4 regions of the Serratia sp. LTN-2 genome follow, and region 1 is predicted to be linked to each of the others. Evidence: predicted binding sites of a transcription regulator. Region 1 holds the regulator's gene; each other region holds the start of a gene.
What was found. Region 1 encodes Fur, which represses iron uptake genes when iron is present. Its sites were predicted from a motif close to ATAATAATGAGAACNACTATCAA; they were not measured.
Positions count from the first base shown of each region.

Region 2: the regulator Fur is predicted to act here: its motif matches at 1,233-1,255, upstream of sodA (superoxide dismutase [Mn]).
Region 3: the regulator Fur is predicted to act here: its motif matches at 1,592-1,614, upstream of exbB (tol-pal system-associated acyl-CoA thioesterase).
Region 4: the regulator Fur is predicted to act here: its motif matches at 1,333-1,355, upstream of fes (enterochelin esterase).

Region 1 is NZ_JCAXDO010000004.1:354,910-358,021, forward strand. It holds gene AC6BYQ_RS11600 (beta-N-acetylhexosaminidase) at 1-718, shown strand, start outside; gene fur (ferric iron uptake transcriptional regulator) at 967-1,413, opposite strand; gene fldA (flavodoxin FldA) at 1,743-2,282, opposite strand; gene ybfE (LexA regulated protein) at 2,547-2,834, opposite strand; gene ybfF (esterase) at 3,091-3,112, opposite strand, start outside.
Region 2 is NZ_JCAXDO010000006.1:93,049-96,160, reverse strand. It holds gene fdnG (formate dehydrogenase-N subunit alpha) at 1-906, opposite strand, end outside; gene sodA (superoxide dismutase [Mn]) at 1,334-1,954, shown strand; gene AC6BYQ_RS13935 (methyl-accepting chemotaxis protein) at 2,080-3,112, shown strand, end outside.
Region 3 is NZ_JCAXDO010000015.1:69,547-72,658, reverse strand. It holds gene metC (cystathionine beta-lyase) at 60-1,256, opposite strand; gene exbB (tol-pal system-associated acyl-CoA thioesterase) at 1,688-2,665, shown strand; gene exbD (TonB system transport protein ExbD) at 2,669-3,091, shown strand.
Region 4 is NZ_JCAXDO010000026.1:14,380-17,491, reverse strand. It holds gene AC6BYQ_RS26100 (TonB-dependent siderophore receptor) at 1-1,156, opposite strand, end outside; gene fes (enterochelin esterase) at 1,442-2,827, shown strand; gene AC6BYQ_RS26090 (MbtH family protein) at 2,802-3,008, shown strand; gene AC6BYQ_RS26085 (enterobactin synthase subunit F) at 3,041-3,112, shown strand, end outside.

The sequences.
Region 1 (3,112 bases):
CGACAGCGTCAACGATTGGGCCAATAAAGGGTATGAAGTGGTGGTCTCCAACCCGGACTACGTCTACATGGACTTCCCTTACGAGGTGAACCCGGACGAGCGCGGTTACTACTGGGGCACCCGCTTCAGCGACGAGCGCAAGGTGTTCAGCTTCGCGCCGGACAACATGCCGCAGAACGCGGAAACCTCGGTCGATCGCGACGGCAACCACTTCAACGCCAAGAGCGACAAGCCGTGGCCGGGAGCCTACGGGTTGTCCGCTCAGCTGTGGAGCGAAACCCAGCGCACCGATCCGCAGATGGAATACATGATCTTCCCGCGCGCGCTGTCGGTGGCCGAACGCGCCTGGCACCGCGCCGGTTGGGAGCAGGACTATCGCGCCGGCCGCGAATACAAAGGCGGGGAGACCCACTTTGTCGACACCAAGGCGCTGGAGAAAGACTGGCTGCGCTTCGCCAATATCCTGGGCCAGCGTGAACTGGCCAAGCTGGACAAAGGCGGCGTCGCTTATCGTCTGCCGGTGCCCGGCGCACGCGTAGCGGGCGGCAAGCTGGAGGCGAATATCGCGCTGCCGGGATTGGGCATCGAGTACTCCACCGACGGCGGCAAGCAGTGGCAGCGTTATGACGCCAAGGCCAAGCCGGCGGTATCGGGTGAGGTGCAGGTGCGTTCGGTCAGTCCGGACGGTAAACGTTACAGCCGCGCCGAGAAGGTCTAAGCCCGGCGCATCGGCCTGTCGTCATGGCGGCGGGCTGCTTAACGAAGGGGGAATGCGTCCGCCTCTGCGCGTGTCGGCGTGAAGCGGACGTGAAAGTGAGAGCAGTACGTGGAGTCGCAGTGCCGCTGCAATTGTAGTATTTCATGACATGATCTTTCCCCGGCTGGTCCGGGGATTTTTTTGCTCACCGTTCAGCAAGCATAAAAAAACCGCCTCAGGGTGAGGCGGTTTTTCATAGCCAGTCAGGCTTATTTCTTGTCGTGCAGCGTTTCGTCTTCGCGGCAGTCACCGGTTTCACAGTGGCCGTACAGGTACAGGCTGTGGTTGGTGAGCTTGATGCCGTGCTGCTTGGCGATATCACGCTGGCGCACTTCGATGGATTCGTCACTGAATTCGATCACTTTGCCGCAGTCCAGGCAAATCAGGTGATCGTGGTGATGCTGTTGGGTCAGTTCGAACACGGACTTGCCGCCTTCGAAATTGTGACGTGTCACAATGCCCGCATCGTCAAACTGGTTCAGTACGCGATAAACCGTTGCCAGGCCGATCTCTTCGCCCATATCAATCAGTTTTTTGTACAAATCTTCCGCACTGACGTGATGGCATTCCGGATTTTGCAGTACTTCCAGGATTTTGAGTCGCGGAAGCGTGACTTTTAAGCCGGCCTTCTTCAATGCGATGTTGTTGTCGGTCATGCGAATTCAGTCCTGTTACTATGCTAATCAAGTTGAGGCGTACTCGCCTGTGGCATCGGTCGGCACAAAGAGTTAATGCGTCTCATTATAGAACCGGTTGTACTAAATGGAAACCGCCGGTTGTTAACAAAGATATAATTGCACTATTGCATGTTTTGCATGCAACGCCTTGATGGGTGGGATAAACCGATAACTCAGTCTACCTTGACGGGGTGGGAAGTTACAAATCTGTAGCTTCTATCGCAGCAATCCCTGCTGCCGATGATGGCCCTGTGCGCACACTATGCACTTTACAGGGCCTTTGTTCAACCTTTCGCCAGTTGCGGCGTTTAGCCGACGATATCGGCCAGGCTCAGCTCTTCGACGATCTGTTTGACCCAGGCATCGACGCGCTCGTTGGTCAGCTCCGGCTGGCGGTCTTCGTCGATCGCGAGACCAATGAAGTGGTTGTCGTCCGCCAGGCCTTTGGAGGCCTCGAAGTGGTAGCCTTTGGTCGGCCAGTGGCCCACGATGGCCGCGCCGCGCGGTTCAATGATGTCGCGGATGGTGCCCATCGCGTCACAGAAGTATTCCGCGTAGTCTTCCTGGTCGCCGCAGCCGAACAGCGCCACCAGTTTGCCGTTGAAATCGACTTCTTCCAGCGTCGGGAAGAAATCATCCCAGTCACACTGCGCTTCACCGTAGTACCAGGTCGGGATACCCAGCAGCAGGATATCGAACCCTTCCAGGTCTTCTTTGCTGCTTTTAGCGATGTCGTGTACTTCAGAGACGTCGTCGCCAAACTGTTTCTGGAGAATTTTCTGGATCATTTTGGCAATGTTTTCGGTATTGCCAGTGTCGCTGCCAAAGAAAATGCCTACAGTAGCCATATCGCGTATAACCTTTAAATTCAAGTAATTGCATTACTCGATGCCAGCACTGCCGCCGCTGACGCCGATTAAAATGATGCCATGACAAGAGCCTTTCGCCACGGGGGCGGGCGCCGACAGGCGCAGTCTCTTGCCGGTAAATGCGTATCATGCCAGAAAGTGGCGCCGGGGTTTTATCGCATTTATGCGATGCCGGAGAATGAAGAAAAGCGTGGTCGATCCGGCGTTGTCCTTAACGCCGCGCCGCGCGTGCGGCCGAAGAGATCAATGTTCCGGCTGTTCTTCCGCCAGTTGCGCCAACAGCATCTGCTCGATGAGTTCGCTGCGGCTAATGTTGCGCTGTTCCGCCAGTTTGTTCAGGGCGTCCACCGCATCCGCGTTGATTTTCAGCTCTACGCGCCGCAATCCACGCACTTTATCGCGCCGTAACTGATTGCGCTTATTGATTCTAAGCTGTTCATCGCGGGAAAGCGGGTTGGTTTTCGGGCGCCCCGGACGGCGTTCATCTGCGAACAGATCCAGCGTCGTGCGATCCGTTTGTTCTTTTGCCATAGGTAGCGGTACTGCAAGGGAGTTTGCATCAAAAAGCGCTCGCACGCTTCCGGAGGCATCGGTTAACACACTTCGGGCCAATAAACCCTAACCCAAATTCACCCCCGAACCGGCGTTCGCGAACGCGCTGGCGCGGCGGCAAAATTATAGCGCGCCATATTACCCCAGCAGATGGAGCGGCGACAATGCCTAACTGCGGGCTAAACGCGCTAAGCCGTTATCTTTAGCGCGTTTTTTCGCCAGATGAGCGTATTTTTCAGGCTTCGTCGAGGAAACGG
Region 2 (3,112 bases), on a different contig from region 1:
GACGTACTCGCGGTTAAATTTGTTGTTGGTCATCAGATACAGCAACACGCCCGACAGGAAAGCGATGTCGGTCCCGGAGCGGATCGGCGTGTAGAAGTCCGCCACCGATGCGGTTCGGGTAAAGCGCGGATCGATCACGATCAGCTTGGCATTGTTGTGTATTTTGGCTTCCATCGCCCAGCGGAACCCCACCGGATGCGCTTCCGCCGCATTACCGCCCATGACGATAATCAAATTCGCGTTCTTGATATCAACCCAGTGGTTGGTCATCGCACCGCGACCAAATGTTGGAGCAAGACTTGCTACCGTTGGTCCGTGTCAGACACGCGCCTGGTTATCTACGGCAAGCATGCCGAGAGCGCGACTAAATTTTTGCGACAGAAAACCGGTTTCGTTGCTGGCGGCCGAGGCGCACAGCATGCCGGTGGTCAGCCAACGGTTGACGGTAACGCCCTGATCGTTGGTTTTGATGAAGTTGGCGTCACGGTCTTCTTTCACCAGCTTGGCGATGCGGGTAAAGGCGTCGTCCCAGCTGATGCGCTGCCATTTGTCCGACCCTGGCGCCCGGTATTCCGGGTACTTGAGGCGGCTTTCGCTGTGGATGAAGTCAACCAGGCCGGCACCTTTCGGGCAAAGCGCGCCGCGGTTTACCGGATGATCCGGATCCCCTTCGATATGGAAAATGCTTTCTTTGGCGTTTTTGGCGCCATCACCAAGGCTGTACATCAACAGCCCACAGCCGACGGAACAATACGTACAGGTATTACGGGTCTCGCGGGCGCGCAGCAGTTTGTACTGCCGGGTTTCCGCCAACGCCACTTCAGGGGCAAAGCCCAGCGCGGCCACCGTCGTTCCTGCCATACCGCCAGCGCAGATCTTAAAGAACTGCCTTCTGCTGACCTGCATGGGGGTCTCCTTTACTCTCGATTGTCACATTGTTCAAATGGCGCTCTTCGCCAAAACGGCAGAGCGCTAATGTCACTGTTGTTATGCTGATACGCGACGCGGCGATATTACCACAGCGTGCTTGTGGTTGTTACACACTCGTGCTCATTCAGTGAACGCATTGGCACATTTCGATACATTTCGGCGTCTGTACAGGCCCGGCGCTCTCTACAGTATAGAGAGTAACCAACATGTCGGCGCGAGGGCATCAGGTGGCGCTCAAGGCCTCTTTTCTATCAGTCTGTTAACGCAGCGATTTGTTCATTAACCACACACTTCACAGGGCATTGATAATCATTTTCAATATCATTTAATTAACTATAATGATCCGACTGCTTACGCGGTGCTCGCCCTTTGCGCCGCCCATACACCACTGGAGATGATGATTATGAGTTATTCACTGCCATCCCTGCCGTACGCTTACGACGCACTGGAACCGCATTTCGACAAGCAGACGATGGAAATCCATCACACCAAACACCACCAGACCTATGTCAACAACGCCAACACCGTGCTGGAAGCCTACCCTGAGCTGGCCAAATACAGCGTTGAAGAGCTGATCCAGGATCTGGATAAAGTGCCTGCCGACAAACGCACCTTCATGCGCAACAACGCCGGCGGCCACGCCAACCACAGCTTCTTCTGGAAAAACCTGAAAACCGGCACCACGCTGGGCGGCGATCTGAAAGCGGCCATCGAGCGCGATTTCGGCAGCGTTGAGAAATTCCAGGAAGAGTTCGAGAAAGCCGCAGCCACCCGCTTCGGTTCCGGTTGGGCCTGGCTGGTGCTGAAAGACGGCAAACTGGCCGTGGTGTCTACCGCCAACCAGGACAGCCCGCTGATGGGCGAAGCCGTCGCCGGCGCTTCCGGTTTCCCAATCATCGGTCTGGACGTATGGGAACACGCTTACTACCTGAAATATCAGAACAAACGCCCTGACTACATCAAGGCGTTCTGGAACGTGGTCAACTGGGACGAAGCGGCCGCACGCTTCGCTGCGAAGAAGTAATTCGCCCCCGCTGATGAAGATGCCCGCCGCCGGCGGGTATTTTTTTGCCTGAAATCCGCTAAAGTTTGACCACTTCTTGCCGATGGTTTGTTCAATTGACGTTCGCCCGGAGAAGGAAAAACGCTATGGCGGCATTGCAAGCATTGGCAGGAAAGTTCACTCATCTCACCGTAGGTAAAAAGCTCGGTCTCGGCTTCGCGCTGTTGCTGCTGTTGGCGGTCGTCATCGCCGGCACCGGAGCGCAATACCTGCACATCATCGAATCCCGCGCCGATCGCATCGACTTCAGCAACCGGCTGAACGAGGAGATCAATCAGGCCAAATACAACCGCGCCATGTATGGCCAGACCTACCAGCCGGAATATATTCAGAACAATCGCGCCAATATCGACAACGCCGTCAAACTGATAGACCAGGGGCAGGCGTTGGACTGGGACGCCCAAAGCCGCAAGGATCTGCAGCGTCTGGTGACGCTGATCGGGGAATACCAGCAGCAGCAAAAAGTCTTTGAGCAGGCGGTGGCAGCCAAAGATGCGGTGCGCCAGAGCTGGAACATGTCGGAAGTGCAGGCCAGCCTGAGCCAGGTGGAACGTCAGCTGACCAACGGCGATCTGCAGCTGGCCTTTATCCAGCTGAACCAAAAGCTGACCCAGGTGCGCTACGGCGCGCGCGGCCTGCTGCTGAGCCTGAACAAGGAAACCGAGGCGCCGCTGATGGCGGCCATTGACGACGCGCGTGACGCGGCCAACGCCCTGAGCCGCCGGGTCAGCGACGCGCAGCGCCCGCAGCTGCAGCCGCTGCTGGCCGCTTTGGACGATTACAAAAACCGCATTGCGGCCTACCTGCCGGCCTATGAGCACGAGCAGCAGATCAGCCGGCAGCTCGGCGAACGCGCGCAGGCGATCGGCACGCTGGTGAACGCCTTTATGCAGGACGAGCTGGTGCAAACGCGCAACAACATCAATCTGGCGCAGCTGCAGATGGGCATCACCACCCTGATCGCCATCATCGCCGGGGTCCTTATCGCCTGGCGCATCACGCTGCAGATCACCCGTCCGCTGCACAGCACGCTGGCGATGGCGGAACGCATCGCCAGCGGCGACCTGCGCCAGGCGCAGACCAGCACCCGCCGCGATGAGCTGGGGCAGCTGCTGAACG
Region 3 (3,112 bases), on a different contig from region 1:
GTACCGCTAATAGCTTAAGCCGACATTAAACGAGACGAAGAAAATTACCGGAATCCGCCTTAGCGCACGCCACTGAGGCGATCGAAACCGGCGGCCAGATCGGCGATCAGGTCTTCGACGTTCTCCAGGCCGATGTGTAAGCGCACCAGCGTGCCGGAGAAGTCGACGCCGCCCGCCGGGCGGATCGCTTCCAGTTCTTCCGGTTGGTTGGCCAGGATCAGCGACTCGAAGCCGCCCCAGGAGTAGGCCATGCTGAAGTGGCTGAAGTTGTCCAGGTAAGCGGCCAACTGCGTATCGTCCAGCCGTTCCTTCAGCACGAAAGAGAACAGTCCGTTGCAGCCGCTGAAGTCGCGGCGGTAGAACTCGTGGCCCTTGCAGCTCGGCAGGGCCGGATGATTGACCGTCGCCACCTCCGGCCGCGCGGCCAGCCAGTTGGCGACCTCGATGCTGCTGCGTTCGTGCTGTTTCAGCCGCACGCTCAGGGTGCGCAGGCCGCGGCTCGCCATGTAGGCGGTGTCGGCATCCACCATCTGCCCCATCAGATAGGAGTACTCGCGCAGTTGGTCCCAACAGCGCGCGTTTGCGACGGCGGTACCGAGCATGTAATCGGAATGGCCGATCAGGTACTTGGTGCCGGCCTGAATAGAAATGTCGATGTCGAAATCCAGCGCCTTGAACAGCACGCCCGCCGCCCAGGTGTTGTCGATCATGATCACCACGTCCGGCGCCACGGCGCGAATGGCCTGCACCATGGCCGGGATATCCTGCACTTCCAGGGTGATGGAACCGGGGGACTCAAGGAACACCACGCGAGTATTGGGTTGGATCAGATTGGCGATGTCGGCGCCGATCAGCGGATCGAAATAGGTGGTGCTGACGTTCATGCGGCCGAGGATATGGGTGCAAAAATCCTGGGTCGGCTCGTACACCGAGCCTGTGACCAGCAGGTGATCGCCGGCGCCGACGAACGACAGGATCGCATTGGCCACCGCCGCCGCGCCGCAAGGGTACAGCACGCAGCCGGCACCGCTCTCAAGCTCCACCATCGCATCCTGCAGCGCAAAGTGGGTCAGGGTACCGCGTCGGCCATAAAACAGCTCGCCGTGGGCGCGCTGTGCGGTGGCGTGTTTTTTGGCGGCGACGGAGTCGAAGACCAGGGAAGAGGCGCGTTGCGTAACGGGATTGACGGAGCCCTGGGTGTAGCGTTTGCCGCGGCCGGCGCCGATCAGCGTGGTTTCGATGTGTTTTGACGTCATGGTACCTGGCTCACCTCTGGTTGCTCTGCACGTGCCCGTTTGCGATAGCCCTTACGTTAGCATGAGTTAATATAGCCATCCAGACGTTTTAACTTCTGGATATAGAAACGGCTATAATTGGCTGCCGGTCACGCATTTCTCGCGTCATCCTTCTGCCGAGTGGGAAGAGAGAAGCCCATTCCTCGGCTGAGGCGCCGTTCGGCAGCGTGGTCTTGTTGCACCGTTGTGGGATAAAAGTAACGAAGTCGCCCTATAAAAGGGGCTTTTAGCGCTGAACGGACGCGGATTGGCACTTTGCGGCAAGGCTGTCTAAAATTTTCTCGTTTATTTGGTAAATAATAATGAGAACTACTATCAATCCCCGGTTGGTTTGATATGATCGCACGCTGAATTATTCCTTAATTTTGATCGGTAATGGGTGGAGGCACAGCGTGAAAACGGCTGGCAAGAATTTAAATCAAGGATCGTTCGGTCAGGGCCGGGCGCAGTGGGGCAAGGCCTTTGGCCGCAGCCTGATGGCTTCTATGGTGCTGGTCGTGGGGCTGGCCGGCAGCGCGCAGGCCGCGCCGGCGACCAACCCGGCCGTTACCGAAAGCGTTGCGCCGAGCACCGCGCTTGCGCCGGCAGCCGCCGCGCCTGAGAGCATCACGCCGGTGAACCCGGCACCAACGATCCAACCACCGGAAACTCGCGGCATGGACCTGTCCGTCTGGGGCATGTATCAGCACGCCGACGCGGTGGTGAAAGCGGTGATGATCGGCCTGGTGTTGGCCTCGATCGTGACCTGGACCATTCTATTCTCCAAGGGCAGCGAACTGCTGCGCGCCAAGCGCCGTCTGCGCCGCGAACAGCTGACGCTGGCCGAAGCGCGTTCTCTGGATGAAGCCTCCGAACTGGCGCAAAACTTCTCACCGGAGAGCGTCAGCGCGGTATTGCTGAACGACGCGCAAAATGAGCTGGAGCTGTCTGCGGAATCCAACGACAACAACGGCATCAAAGAGCGCACCGGTTTCCGCCTCGAGCGCCGCGTAGCGGCCTACAGCCGCAACATGGGCCGCGGCAACGGTTTCCTGGCCACCATCGGCGCCATCTCGCCGTTCGTCGGTCTGTTCGGTACCGTGTGGGGCATCATGAACAGCTTCATCGGCATCGCCCATTCGCAGACCACCAACCTGGCGGTCGTGGCGCCGGGCATCGCGGAAGCGCTGTTGGCGACCGCACTGGGTCTGGTCGCGGCTATCCCTGCCGTCGTTATCTACAACATCTTCGCTCGCGTCATCAGCGGCCATCGCGCCCAGGTGGGCGACGTAGCGGCACAGGTCTTGCTGCTGCAGGGCCGTGATTTGGATCTGGCCGCGACGGCGGAAGCCAAGCGCTCACAGCACGCACACCAACTGCGGGCGGGGTGAGTCATGGCGATGCGCTTAAATGAAGATCTGGACGACAGCGGCGAACTGCATGAAATCAACGTAACGCCGTTTATCGACGTCATGTTGGTGCTGTTGATCATCTTTATGGTGGCCGCGCCGCTGGCAACGGTAGATATCCGCGTCGATCTGCCGGCCTCCTCCGCCAAGCCGCAGCCGCGGCCGGAAAAACCGGTGTTCCTGTCGGTGAAGGCCGACAAGCAGCTCTACGTCGGCGATCAGCCGGTGAATGCCGATCAGCTGACTTCGGTGCTGGATCAACGCACTCAGGCGAACAAAGAAACCACCATCTTCTTCCAGGCGGACAAGAGCGTGGACTATGAAACGCTGATGAGCGTGATGGACACTCTGCGTAAAGCCGGCTACCTGAAAGTGGGGCTGGTGGGCATGGAAGGCGCCGCCAAATAGCGGGCTGATGAAACAGAAAAG
Region 4 (3,112 bases), on a different contig from region 1:
TGTGCGCCAGGAAGTCGTCCAGCTTGGTGGTGCCGAACCCGGTATTTTTGGTGTCGAAGATGCCTTCGGTGCCGCCGGCCAGTCCTTCGTTCAGACGGGTGTTGCGGGTGCGCTCGAACTGCACGTAGTTGTTGGTGCTCACGCCGTTGTCCCAGGCACCGCGATGGGTCAGGCCGAAGGTTTCACGGTAGATGCGGTTGGTCTCTTTACCGTAGTTGCTCTGCACCAGGGCATTGGTGTTGGTGTTCTGGGTATCGCCGGAATACAGGTTGCCCTGACGGCCATAGGCATACTCGAACTCCAATGACTGCAGATGGGCGAAGTCCCAGTGCAGCAAGGCGTCGATGTTTTTATCGACCACCCCTTCGCGCCCGGCGGGCAGGCTGCTGGCGTAGGCGCCTACGCGTTCGGATTTATGTGATTCGTTAATGTCCCAGGCGTCGGCCTGCGTTTTGCTGTAGCCGCCGAACAGGCGGAAGCTCAGGGAATCGCTCAGCGGGCCGGACAGGCTGAAGTCGGTGCGCTTGGTGGCGCCCTCCTGCTTGTGCTGCGGCACGTTGAAGTAGCCGTTCAGCGAGCCGTGCAGCGCATCGCCGGCCTTCTTGGTGATGATGTTGACCACGCCGCCCGCCGCGCCGTTGCCGTAGCGCGCCGCGGCCGGGCCGCGCAGCACTTCGATGCGTTCAATCATTTCCGGCGGTACCCAGGCGGTATCACCGCGCGAGTCGCGCTCGCCGCGCCAGCCCTGGCGCACCGAGTTGCGGCTGGAGGCCGGTTTGCCGTCGATCAGCACCAGGGTGTTTTCCGGGCCCATGCCGCGGATATCGATCTGGCGGTTGTTGCCGCGCTGGCCGCTGGTGGAGTTGCCGGTCAGGTTAACCCCGGGCATGGTGCGGATAAGTTCGCTGATGTCGCGCGCCGGCGGGCGTTTCTTGATCTCGTCGGCGGTGATGGTGGACACCCCCGGCGCCTGCAGGTTCTGCCGGGCGGCGGTGACGACGATGGTGTCTTCGCCGCGCGGTTTTTTATCCGTGGCGCCGCTGTTTTCTTCCGTGGTGGTGGTATCAGCCTGCTGTGCGGCGTTGGCGAACGCGGACGCGCCCAATCCCAAGCCGATAAGAGTGGCTAAAGAATAACGTGATAGCTTGCTTTTCATTTGAGTGTCCTACCTTGCTGCCATCCCTCGCCGAATGGAGAGAAGGGCGGTTGTAGTTTTTTGTGTAGTCGGAAATAGAAAATCGGCTGCGGCAAGGGATGCCATTGATGTATCCCCGATCCCTGTCCGTTGCGCGCAATACCAGCACGATCTCCAAGCCTTACACACTATTGCAAATGCAAATTATTATCAATAGTATTTGGCGTACAGTGCGTTCGGGCGGTGGCCGGCGATAGGGAAAAGTCGACGTTCCCGGTGCTGCCAACTACAAAATGGGTAGGCGTTGTGAATACAGAACTACAGTCAGAAAGCAGCAGATTATTGGCCAGCAGCAATGCGGGCAGTCCAGGGTGGTGGTTGACGGTGGCACGACGCGGTACGCCATGGGTAGAACCGGCGGGTAACGGCCGGTGGCGAACCACCTTTTTCTGGCGCGATCCTCAGGGATGCGAATTGACCTCCGCCTACCGTCGCGTGTGGATCAACATCAACTGCCTGACCGACCATCATCAGCCGAATCCGCCGCAAAGCCTGCAGCGTTTGGCCGGCACCGACGTGTGGTACTGGCAGACCGAGCTGAGCGGCGCCTGGCGCGGCAGCTACTGCTTTATCCCCTGCTTTGACGAGCGGCCGCCGGCGTTCAGCGGCGACGATGCGCACGCCAACATGCACAACCTGCGGCACTGGTGGCACCAGGTGTTCGCCAGCGCCACCCCCGATCTGCTCAACCCGTACCGCTCCTGGCAAAGCGCCAGCGGCCACAGCGTCTCCGGCCTGCACATGCCGGATGCGCCACCGCAGCTGGTATGGCGTTCGTTCGATGAGTATGAAATAGCCAGCGGGCGCTGCACGCCGCCGCTGCCGGCGCGTTTGCAGCGCCATACCTGGCAGAGCGAGCGTCTCGGCAACAGCCGCGACGTCTGGATTTACACCACCGGCGACAGCAAGCCGGCCGAGCGCCCGTTGGCTATCCTGCTCGACGGCCAATTCTGGGCGAAGCAGATGCCGGTCTGGGAGCCGCTGATGCAGCTGACCCGCGAAGGGGCGTTGCCGGAAGCGGTGTATGTGCTGATCGATATCATCGATCTGCCGCACCGGTCGCGCGAACTGACCTGCAAAGACGACTTCTGGCTGGCGGTGCAGGAAGAACTGATGCCGCAGCTGGCCGACTGGGCGCCGCACAGCGACAAGCCGGCCGATACGGTGGTGGCGGGGCAAAGCTTTGGCGGCCTGGCCTCCCTGTATGCCGGGCTGCGTTGGCCGCAGCGCTTCGGTGCGGTGATCACCCAGTCCGGTTCCTACTGGTGGCCGCGGCGCGACATGCTGCAGCTGCCGAGCATTCCCGACGACGCCTGCTGGCTGATGCAGCAGGTAGAACGTCACGGCCTGGGCAACCACGGCGCGCTGAAGGTCTTTATGGAAGCCGGTTCGCAGGAAAAGCTGGTGCATCGGGTCAGCGGCGAAATGGCGGCACGCCTGAGCGACGCCGGCCATCGGGTGCACTACCGGGTGGTGGAAGGCGGGCATGACGCGCTGTGCTGGCGCAGCGGCCTGACCGACGGGCTGCAGGCGGTATGGGCTTCCGCTTTCGCCACCGCTTATCCGGCATCGGCGACGGCGACGGCAACGGCACGAGGAACACATGATGGAAAGCCTGAATCCGTTCGATGATCTACAGCAGCGCAGCCTGGTGCTGCGCAACGTACAACAACAATACAGTTTGTGGCCGGATTTCCGCGCCATTCCGTCCGAGTGGACGATCGTCTTCGGCCCGGCGGCGCGCACCGAGTGCGCCGAATGGCTGGAACAGCATTGGCAAGACATTCTGCCGGTCGCAGCACGCGAGGCGTGACCGGCGCCAGGTAATCACGGGAGCAATAAGCAGTGTCACACACCCCTAACTCTCTCAGCGGCCCGGCGCTTGCGGGCGAATGGCCGCTGGTCGCGGCACAACCC